Regions from separate parts of the Cryobacterium sp. TMT2-10 genome, predicted to be linked through region 2. Evidence: predicted binding sites of a transcription regulator. Region 2 holds the regulator's gene; each other region holds the start of a gene.
The links. The regulator HrcA, encoded in region 2, represses chaperone genes, less so after heat shock. The targets are predictions, from matches to a motif close to TTNGCACTCGNNNNNNNCGAGTGCNAA.
Positions count from the first base shown of each region.

Region 1: the regulator HrcA is predicted to act here: its motif matches at 1,707-1,733, upstream of groL (chaperonin GroEL).
Region 3: the regulator HrcA is predicted to act here: its motif matches at 1,691-1,717, upstream of groES (co-chaperone GroES).

Region 1 is NZ_SOGW01000027.1:17,015-20,286, forward strand. Features, by position in the region: gene groL (chaperonin GroEL) at 43-1,662, opposite strand; gene E3T37_RS02485 (DUF3048 domain-containing protein) at 1,782-2,765, opposite strand; gene E3T37_RS02490 (cold-shock protein) at 2,935-3,138, opposite strand.
Region 2 is NZ_SOGW01000048.1:14,321-17,592, reverse strand. Features, by position in the region: gene E3T37_RS05650 (DUF4870 domain-containing protein) at 1-228, opposite strand, end outside; gene E3T37_RS17800 (pentapeptide repeat-containing protein) at 264-365, opposite strand; gene E3T37_RS05640 (DUF4870 domain-containing protein) at 385-831, opposite strand; gene hrcA (heat-inducible transcriptional repressor HrcA) at 998-2,020, shown strand; gene dnaJ (molecular chaperone DnaJ) at 2,086-3,207, shown strand; gene E3T37_RS05625 (16S rRNA (uracil(1498)-N(3))-methyltransferase) at 3,214-3,272, shown strand, end outside.
Region 3 is NZ_SOGW01000073.1:17,528-20,799, reverse strand. Features, by position in the region: gene E3T37_RS08390 (hypothetical protein) at 58-471, shown strand; gene E3T37_RS08385 (methyltransferase domain-containing protein) at 464-1,663, opposite strand; gene groES (co-chaperone GroES) at 1,792-2,088, shown strand; gene rarD (EamA family transporter RarD) at 2,163-3,119, shown strand.

The DNA of each region.
Region 1 (3,272 bases), on a different contig from region 2:
CAGTCGTGCGATCGTGCGATGAAACAGTGAAGCGGTGTGGACTTAGAAGTCCATTCCGCCGCCCTGGTCGCCGACCGGAGCAGCGTTCTTCTCCGGCTTGTCGGCGACGACGGCCTCGGTGGTGAGGAACAGGCCGGCGATCGACGCTGCGTTGAGCAGCGCGGAGCGGGTGACCTTCACCGGGTCATTGATTCCCGCAGCGAGCATGTCAACGTACTCACCGGTCGCGGCGTTGAGGCCCCAACCGATGGGCAGGTTGCGCACCTTGTCGGCGACAACGCCCGGCTCCATGCCGGCGTTGAGGGCGATCTGCTTGAGTGGAGCGTCGATGGCAACCTTGACGATGTTCGCGCCGGTTGCCTCGTCGCCGACCAGTTCGAGCTTCTCGAACGCGGTCTTGCCGGCCTGGATCAGTGCAACGCCACCACCGGCGACGATGCCCTCTTCGACGGCAGCCTTCGCGTTGCGGACGGCGTCCTCGATGCGGTGCTTGCGCTCCTTGAGCTCAACCTCCGTCGCGGCGCCGGCCTTGATGACGGCAACGCCGCCGGCGAGCTTGGCGAGACGCTCCTGGAGCTTCTCACGGTCGTAGTCGCTGTCGGTGTTCTCGATCTCGCTGCGAATCTGCTGGACGCGTCCGGCGATCGCTTCGGGGTCGCCGGCACCTTCGACGATGGTGGTCTCGTCCTTGGTGATGACGATCTTGCGGGCGTTGCCGAGCAGGTCGAGCGTAACGTTCTCGAGCTTGAGGCCGACCTCTTCACTGATGACCTGTCCACCGGTGAGGATGGCGATGTCCTGCAGTTGGGCCTTGCGACGGTCGCCGAAGCCGGGGGCCTTGACGGCGACCGACTTGAAGATTCCGCGGATCTTGTTCACAACGAGCGTGGCCAGGGCCTCGCCGTCGACGTCCTCGGCGATGATGAGGAGCTGCTTGCCGGTCTGGATGACCTTGTCCACGATCGGGAGGAGGTCCTTGATGTTCGAGACCTTGGAGTTGACGATCAGGATGTAGGGGTCTTCGAAGACCGCTTCCTGACGGTCGGGGTCGGTCACGAAGTAGGCGGACAGGAAGCCCTTGTCGAAGCGCATGCCCTCGGTGAGCTCGAGCTCGGTGCCGAGAGTGTTCGACTCCTCGACGGTGACGACACCCTCCTTGCCGACCTTGTCGATGGCTTCGGCGATGATGGCGCCGATTTCGGCGTCTCCGGCGGAGATGGAAGCGGTGGCCGCGATCTCTTCCTTGGTCTCGACCTCTTTCGCGTTGGCGATGAGTTCGGCGATCACGGCAGCCGTGGCCTTCTCGATGCCGCGCTTGAGGCTGATCGGGTCTGCTCCGGCCGCGACGTTGCGCAGGCCTTCGCGAACGAGCGCCTGAGCCAGGACGGTGGCGGTGGTGGTTCCGTCGCCCGCGACGTCATCGGTCTTCTTGGCGACCTCTTTGACGAGTTCGGCACCGATCTTCTCGTACGGGTCATCGAGTTCGATTTCCTTGGCGATGGACACGCCGTCGTTGGTGATCGTGGGTGCGCCCCACTTCTTCTCCAGCACCACGTTACGTCCGCGCGGGCCGAGGGTGACCTTGACAGTGTCAGCGAGGATGTTCAGGCCACGCTCAAGGCCGCGACGGGCCTCTTCGTTGAAAGCAATGATCTTTGCCATATGTGTTTCTCGTCCCTCCCGGACGTTACCAAAACGGTGATGGGTTGGCACTCAAAAGGAGAGAGTGCCAAGTGCAATTCTGGCACTCTGGGGTCGAGAGTGCAAGTGAACGCCGGGTGCTACTGGCGCAGCTCGACCGAGCCTCGGTCACCCGGCACCAACTCGATCCAAGTGTTGCCGGCCGCGAGCCGCACCGCCTGGCCGTTGTCGTCCACCAGCCGGATCGGCGCATCCCGGTCGGTCTTGGACCAGGTCGCATGCAGGCTCTTGCCGCCGGCCGACACCCAGGCCTCCCCGGAGCCGACCATCGTGGTCTTGGGCACGTTCGTGGAGGTTTCGTCGATGTCGACCCGCAGGATCAGGACGTTCGTCGCGCGGAGCTGTGCGCCGGAGCCGTCCAGGTCGGGCGTCCCCTCCTGGGAACGCAGGTAGGTCAGGCTCGCCTGGTCCCAGGTCCAGCCGGGCCAGCGCTGGTCGGAGAAACGGGAGTCGACGGCCGAGACGGCCTCACCGTCGGTGGCAGCGGATGACCCCGCCACCGTTGGGGTGTACGAGAACTGCTGTGCGGGGACCGCCACGGTGTCGTTCCGGTCGACCAGCTCCTTCGCCTTCAGAATGACGTTGTGCGGCGCATCGCGTGAGTCTTCCCGGTAGAACACACCGGTCTCGTCGCTCTCCTGGGAGACGGTGACCACGTCGGTGGCCTCCATCAGGTCGACGAACTGCTGCTGGCCGCCGGAGTACGCCACGATGCCGCCGAAGGGCGCAATGATGTCGGGATCCATGGGACGGATGGAGCGCACCGGTCCCACCAACTCGGGGATGCCGGACTGCCACACGGCCACGTACCGGGTCAGGCCGCCCTCCACGAGTTCCTCGAAGACGATGTCGGTGCGCTCGAGCCCGACCTGCGGCCTGGCAGCCTCGTGATTGTCGATCTTGACCGCCAGCGAGGGACTGAGCGCGCTTCCCGCCGGCACGGGGGTGCCCCGCAACGGAGCCAGCGCCGTGGCATCCGGGCTCTCGTCACCCGCAGAACTCTGAGCGGGCGCGGGCGCCAGGGCCGAACATGAGGTCAACGTGAGCAGGAACGGAAGAAGCACGGCACCGAGCATCCGGCTGGACCGGAATTTCTGTGCCGTGCTTCGTCGTCCTGCTTTAGCCGTTCTGTCGCCTGTCACGCCACACACACTACTGCGGCTTCATCGCCGCGCGTGTACGGGAGGTGTATTCAGGGTCCGGCTCGATTGTTCGCCTGAATTGTGCGCTGAATCAGACCGGGCGGACCGATTCGGCCTGGGGGCCCTTCGCCCCGGTGCCGAGTTCGAAGATCACGTGCTGGCCCTCTTCGAGAACCTTGTAGCCGTGCATGTCGATGGCCGAGTAGTGGACGAAGACGTCCTGGCCACCTCCATCGACCGTGATGAAGCCGAAACCTTTTTCAGCGTTGAACCATTTGACGGTTCCGTTCGCCATGTGTAACTCCCTGTTGCTTTGGATTGATCGACACGCGCCCATTGGCCGTACCGGGCCTGGCGCATGTGACTGCGTCCATCCTGTGGGGCCAGTGGAATTCGCCTCTCTCGAGAGCGCCTGATTCAACAGAATGA
Region 2 (3,272 bases):
GTACGCGATCAACAACGTGATCTGGAAGTTCAGCGCCGTGGCCGTGTGCGCCCGGATGAACGGGCCGCGATCCTTGAGCACGATGTAGCCGATCAGGGCGGGCAGGAAATTGAACAGGATCCCGCCGATGTGGATCAGGGTGGCCCACAGTTTCTCGTCGGCGGGGTTCATCTGGCTCGCGGCCTGGTACTGGCCGGCGGGCGGTTGCGGTGGGGTGGACTCGGACATTCGTGCTCCTTCTGACTGTTCTGGCTGGTGCCGGGCTACGGGATCAAGCGGCTACCGATCAAGCGGCTACCGATCAAGCGGCTACCGATCAAGCGGCTACCGATCAAGCGGCTACCGATCAAGCGGCTACCGATCAAGCGGTTACCGATCAAGCGGCTACTTGATCAAGTGAAGGGCGTAGGGGTACTGGTAGTGCGTTCCCTCCCTGGCCTTCTGGAATCCGAGGATGGAGAGGACGACCCCGACGATGTAGAGCGCCCAGGCGAGGATGCCGATGACGCCCCCGAGGCCGAAGGTGAGGAAGCCGATCACGTTGGCGACCAAGTTGATGGCGAAATAACCGATCAGGAGCGTGATCTGAAAGTTGAGCGCTTCCTTCGCCTCGACGTTGGTGAAGCGGCCGCGGTCCTTGAAGACCAGCCAGATAATGAGTGACGGCGCAAAGCTCAGGATGCCGCCGAGGTGCGCGAGGGACGCCCACTGCCGGTCTTCCGCCTCCGTCAGGGGTGCCGCAGCGGTCGGAGCAGCGGGCTGGTACGGAGGCTGCGGCGGCCGCTGTCCCCAGTTCGAATCGTCGGGTGTTGGCTCAGTGGAATTGCTCATGATCGTGCCTTTCGATGCACAGGGGGGACGCTTGTTACATGCCTAAGGTACTGCCGTCAATCATGCGGGAGCAATGGGGAACCACAGCCGGTCGCGGTATGATTGGCAGTCTCATACGAAGAGTGCCAGTGCACTGCGCTCAGGATGAACGGGAGGAGGCGACAACATGGTGTCTGACCGCGGCCTCGAAGTTCTGCGCGTGATCGTTCAAGACTACGTCGCCTCCCGCGAGCCGGTCGGCTCCAAATCGATCGTCGACCGGCACTCTTTCGGAGTTTCGGCGGCCACGATCCGCAACGACATGGCCCTCCTCGAAGAGGAAGAGTTGATCGCGGCCCCGCACACCTCGTCCGGCCGCATCCCGACCGACAAGGGCTACCGCCTCTTCGTCGACCACCTGGCCGACCTGCGTCCGCTGTCCGCGGCGCAGCGCCAGGCGATCGAGACCTTCCTCGGCCAGTCCGCTGACCTCGACGAGGTTCTGGCGCGAAGCGTGCGCCTGCTCTCCCACCTGACCCACCAGGTGGCCCTGGTGCAGTATCCCTCGCTGTCCCGCGCGAAGGTGCGCCACGTCGAATTGGTGCCCCTGTCCGAGACGCGCCTGCTCTCGGTGCTGATCACGGATGCCGGCCGGGTCGAGCAACGCATCGTGGACCTGCCCCGGCAGCTCGACGAGCCCGTTCTGGCCGAACTCCGCACCCGCCTGAACCACGCCCTGGTCGGACTCAGCATGAGCGAGGCCGCCGCCGCCCTGACCGGAGCCGGCGTGCTCGGACCGTTCGAGCAGCAGGAAGCCGTCGACCTGATCACCGGAACCCTGCACGACCAGGTCGGGGCCAACCGGCAGGACCGGCTGGTGATGGCCGGGGCGGCCAACCTCGTCCGCACCGAGGAAGACTTCACCGGCAGCATCTACCCGGTGCTCGAGGCCATCGAGGAGCAGGTCGTGCTGCTGCGCCTGTTCGGTGAGATGGCCACCGACCAGCACGGTGTGTCCGTCAGCATCGGCCGGGAGAACGCGCCGTTCGGGCTGGCCGAGACATCCGTTCTCACCAGCGGCTACTCGTCGCAGGGTGGCAACCTGGCCCGCCTCGGCGTGCTCGGCCCGACCCGGATGGACTACTCCAACAACATGGCGGCCGTGCGCGCGGTCGCCCGCTACCTTTCACGCCTACTCGGCGAGAATTGACCAGTTCCCCGGGCCGAGAAGCCGGGGGAGCACCACGTATCAGAACATATCGAGGAGAGCCAGCTTTGGCTGACCATTACGAAGTACTCGGCGTTGCACGCGACGCCACCACCGACGAGATCAAGAAGGCGTACCGCAAGCTCGCCCGGCAGCTGCACCCCGACGTGAACCCGGGCGCGGACGCGTCGGAGCGGTTCAAATCCGTGACGCACGCCTACGACGTGCTGAGCGACGCGAAGCAGCGCGACAACTACGACCGCGGCGGGAACGGCCGCTCCGGCGGCGGCAACGGGTACGCCGACGCCAACTTCGGCAACTTCGGGGACATCTTCGAGACCTTCTTCGGCGGAGGCGGAGGCGGCGGCACCCGCGGCCCGAGGTCCCGCCGGGAGCGCGGCCAGGATGCACTGGTCCGGGTCGAACTCGACCTCGACGAGGTCATCTTCGGCACCCACCGTGAGCTCGAGGTGGACACCGCCATCGTCTGCACCAGCTGCAGCGGCACCTGCTGCCAGCCGGGCACGTCGCCCGTCACCTGCGACATCTGCCACGGCACCGGCAACATCCAGCGTGCCGTCCGGTCGCTGCTGGGCAACGTCATGACCAACAGCCCCTGCGGTTCCTGCCGCGGCTACGGCACGATCATCGCGACCCCCTGCGTCACCTGCCAGGGCCAGGGCCGCGTGCGCGCGCGCCGCACGGTGCCCGTCGACATCCCGGCCGGCGTCGACACCGGGCTGCGCCTGCAGATGCCCGGCAGCGGCGAGGCCGGCCCGGCCGGCGGCCCCAACGGCGACCTGTACCTCGAGATGAAGGTGCGCCACCACGACGTCTTCAGCCGCGACGGCGACGACCTGCTCGCCACCCTCGAGGTGCCGATGACGGATGCGATCCTGGGCACCACCGCCACGGTGAAGGCCCTCGACGGGGACATCGAGGTCGAGATCAAGCCCGGTATGCAGAGCGCGGAGGTCATCACGATCAAGGAGCGCGGGGTGACTCGCCTGCGCGGGAACGGGCGCGGCGACCTGAAGATCGGCGTGCACGTGACCACCCCGACGCGCCTGGACCACAAGGAACGCGAACTGATCGAAGCGTTCGCGGCCCGGCACAAGGCCCCCGCGCCGGCGCTCAGCGCCTTCCAGCAGGGCTTGTTCGCCAAGCTCCGCGATCGGTTCCGCGGCTAGGCGTCCATGGCACACTTCTTCATCGATGAGGCCCTCCGGGCCTCGGACTGCACGGTCGGGGGCGT
Region 3 (3,272 bases), on a different contig from region 2:
CCGTTCGGGCGCACGGATGCGGCGGCGCCCGTTTACAGCATGTCGGAGGCAGCAGGAATGGTTGGGGAGTACCGGGACCCGTCGGACGACGTCGACGACTTCCGGCTCGACCTCACCCGACCGCCGGCTTCGGTCGAGGGCGAACTGGACTATGAGTCGACGGTGACGGCTCCCACCGAGTGGGTGCCGTATGTCTACACGGACACCGAGCTGCGTGCCCACGCCGAGCGTCACGGCCTGTCCGTCGCCGCGCTCGTCTTCGGCCTGCTGGGACTGCTGGTCGCCATCTTCGGCGTCTGGGGTGCCGCCCTGTCGCTGGCCGCGATCGTCCTGGCGATCATGGCCCGCGCCACGGAGCACCGGTCGGGCGCGCTCTGGGTCTACGGCCTGGTCACCGGTCTCGCGGGCCTGCTCATCGCCGCCGGGTGGGTGCTGGTCATCACCCTCGTGCTGATGTCCGCCGTCAGCTGAGCGCCGACACCCGCTCGACCAGCAGGGCCACCCGGTGTCCGGCGGCCCGCGTCAGGACGAGCGTTCCTGACTCCGGCCCCTTCAGCCGCAGCCGGGTGCGCAGGGTGGCCGGGTCCACGTCCACGCCGCGCTTCTTGATCTCCAGGGTGCCGATCCGGCGTTCCTGCAGCGCGAGGCGCAGCTTCTTCTCGTCGACCGGCAGGGTCTCGAGCACCCGGAACGCGGTGGCGAACGGCGTGCGCACCAGGCTGGCGGAGGTCAGGTAGGCGATGGACTCGCTCAGCATCAGCGCGTCCAGCGAGCGGGCCAGGTCGCCGATCAGGCGGGCACGGATGATCGCACCGTCCGGCTCATAGAGGTAGTCGCCCAGCACCCCCACCGGGGCGTCCTCGCTGTCGGCCGGGGCGTTCAGCTCATGGCTCCCGTCCCGACCCAGCAGCAGGGCGGACCGGCGGATCCCGGTGCGGGCCAGGCTGCCGAACCAGAGCGCCATCTCGACGAGCTTGCCGTCCACGGACACCCACTGCGCTTCAGCGTCGACCGGGATCTGCTCCCGGTCGTGCCCGGGGCCGAGCTTGACGCCGATGGGCATCCGTTCGCGGAGGCCGAAGACGAAGTCGAGGCTGGGGGAGTAGTCCTCCGGCCGGGTCAGGCGGGAGGTGTTGGTGTGCCCGGCCGTGCGGCGGGCGGGGTCCAGCCAGGCGGCGTCGAAACCGGTGAGGTCGACGCTCTCGGCGTCGGCGTTCAGCACGGTCGCGTTCTCGAACGGGGCCAGGTTGAAGCTGGCGACGGTGGCCGTCACCTCGTCGGCGTCGACCGCGGTCACCTCGAGGTCCATCGCCGCCAAGGCCATTGCGTCACCGCCGATCCCGCAGCCGAGGTCGACGACGCGGTTCAGCGAGGCGCCCGCGAAGCGGCCCGCGTGGAGGGCCGCGACGCGCAGCCGGGTGGCCTGTTCGAGGCCGGTCTCGGTGAACAGCATGCGGCCGGCGAACTCGCCGAACTTGGGCACGGCCCTGGCGCGCAGCCGGGACTGGCCCAGAACCGCGGCCACCAGCCCGGGGGCGTGGCCGGCCTTGCGCAGATCACTCACCACCCGCACCACGTTGGCGGCCGATTCGTACGGCGGCAGCGAGTCCAGCAGGCGCAAACCCTCCGGAGATAACAGCTCAACGAGCTCAGAGCGTTCCATCCCGCAAACCTATCAACTCGGCCGGGTCTGGCACTCACGTTGCGTGAGTGCCAGAAGCGCCCTAAACTCGACTTAGCACTCTCGCTGTGAGTCTGCTAACTAAGTCTTAGCTAAGAAAGAGGTCAACCGTGTCGGTCTCCATCAAGCCGCTCGAGGATCGCATCGTCATCAAGCAGGTCGACGCAGAGCAGACCACCGCTTCAGGTCTGGTCATTCCTGACACCGCCAAGGAAAAGCCCCAGGAGGGTGAAGTTGTCGCCGTCGGTCCCGGCCGGATCGACGACAACGGAAACCGCATCCCGCTCGACGTCGCCGTCGGCGACAAGGTGATCTACTCCAAGTACGGCGGAACCGAGGTCAAGTTCGGTGGTGAGGACCTCCTCGTCCTGTCGGCTCGCGACGTGCTCGCAGTCGTCGTTCGCTAGTCACACACACTGATCGATAGAATCCCGGATGGCCCTGGCCATCCGGGATTCTTCGTTTTGAGAGAGGCACGAACGTGCAGGACACGCCCCTTCCGCCTTCCCGGGGTGCCGCGCGCCCGGCGCGCTCGGAGCAGAGCACGGGCCTGATCTATGCGGTTCTGGCGTACACGCTCTGGGGCATGCTGCCCCTCTACTTCCTGTTGCTGGCACCGACCGGGGCCTTCGAGATCGTGCCCTGGCGGGTGCTGTTCTCCCTGGTCTTCTGCGCCCTGTTGATCACGGTCACCCGCAAGTGGCGGTCGTTCCTGGGCCTGCTGCGCAAACGCCGGATCGTCTTCACCATGGGGCTGGCCGGGCTCCTGATCTTCATCAACTGGCAGACCTACGTGTTCGCGGCGCTGAGCGGCCATGTGGTCGAGGCGGCGCTGGGCTACTTCATCAACCCGATCGTGACCGTGTTCCTGGGCGTGCTGCTGCTGCGGGAGAAGCTCCGTCTGCTGCAGTGGGTGGCCGTAGGCATCAGCCTCGGGGCGGTCGTCGTGCTCACCGTCGGGTACGGGGCGCTTCCGTGGGTGTCGCTCGTTCTCGCCTTCTCTTTCGGCTTCTACGGTCTGATCAAGAAGCGGGTCGGCCGGGACGTCGATGCCGTCGCCGGTCTCACGCTCGAAACCGTCTGGCTCGCGCCCCTGGCCGTGGTCCAGCTGATCGTGGTGGGCGCCGTCTCCGGCCTGACCATCGGCACGGTCTCGCCGTGGCACACCGTGCTGCTGCTCCTGGCCGGCGTCATCACGGCCGTTCCGTTGCTGTTCTTCGCCGCCGCGGCCCGTCGCCTGCCGCTGACCTACCTCGGCCTGATCCAGTATTTCGCACCGATCCTGCAGTTCCTCGTCGGCGTCTTCGTGCTGCACGAGCCCATGCCGCCCGAGCGGTGGGCCGGATTCGGCCTGGTCTGGCTGGCCCTGGTCGTGCTTACCGCCGACATGGTCCTGACCGGGCGGGCGCCCCGCCGTTCGTCGCTCGAGCCGGCCTGAGGCCGGATCCGTGCGGCGGCGACGCCTCACGCGCAACAGATCGCCGGTGCGAGCGTCATCGGCCGCCGATAACGATTTGGTCCGCGTTACACGGATGTAACACGGTTGCCTTGTTTCGTGCGTTCCCTGTCAATAATGTGACAGAACGGCAGT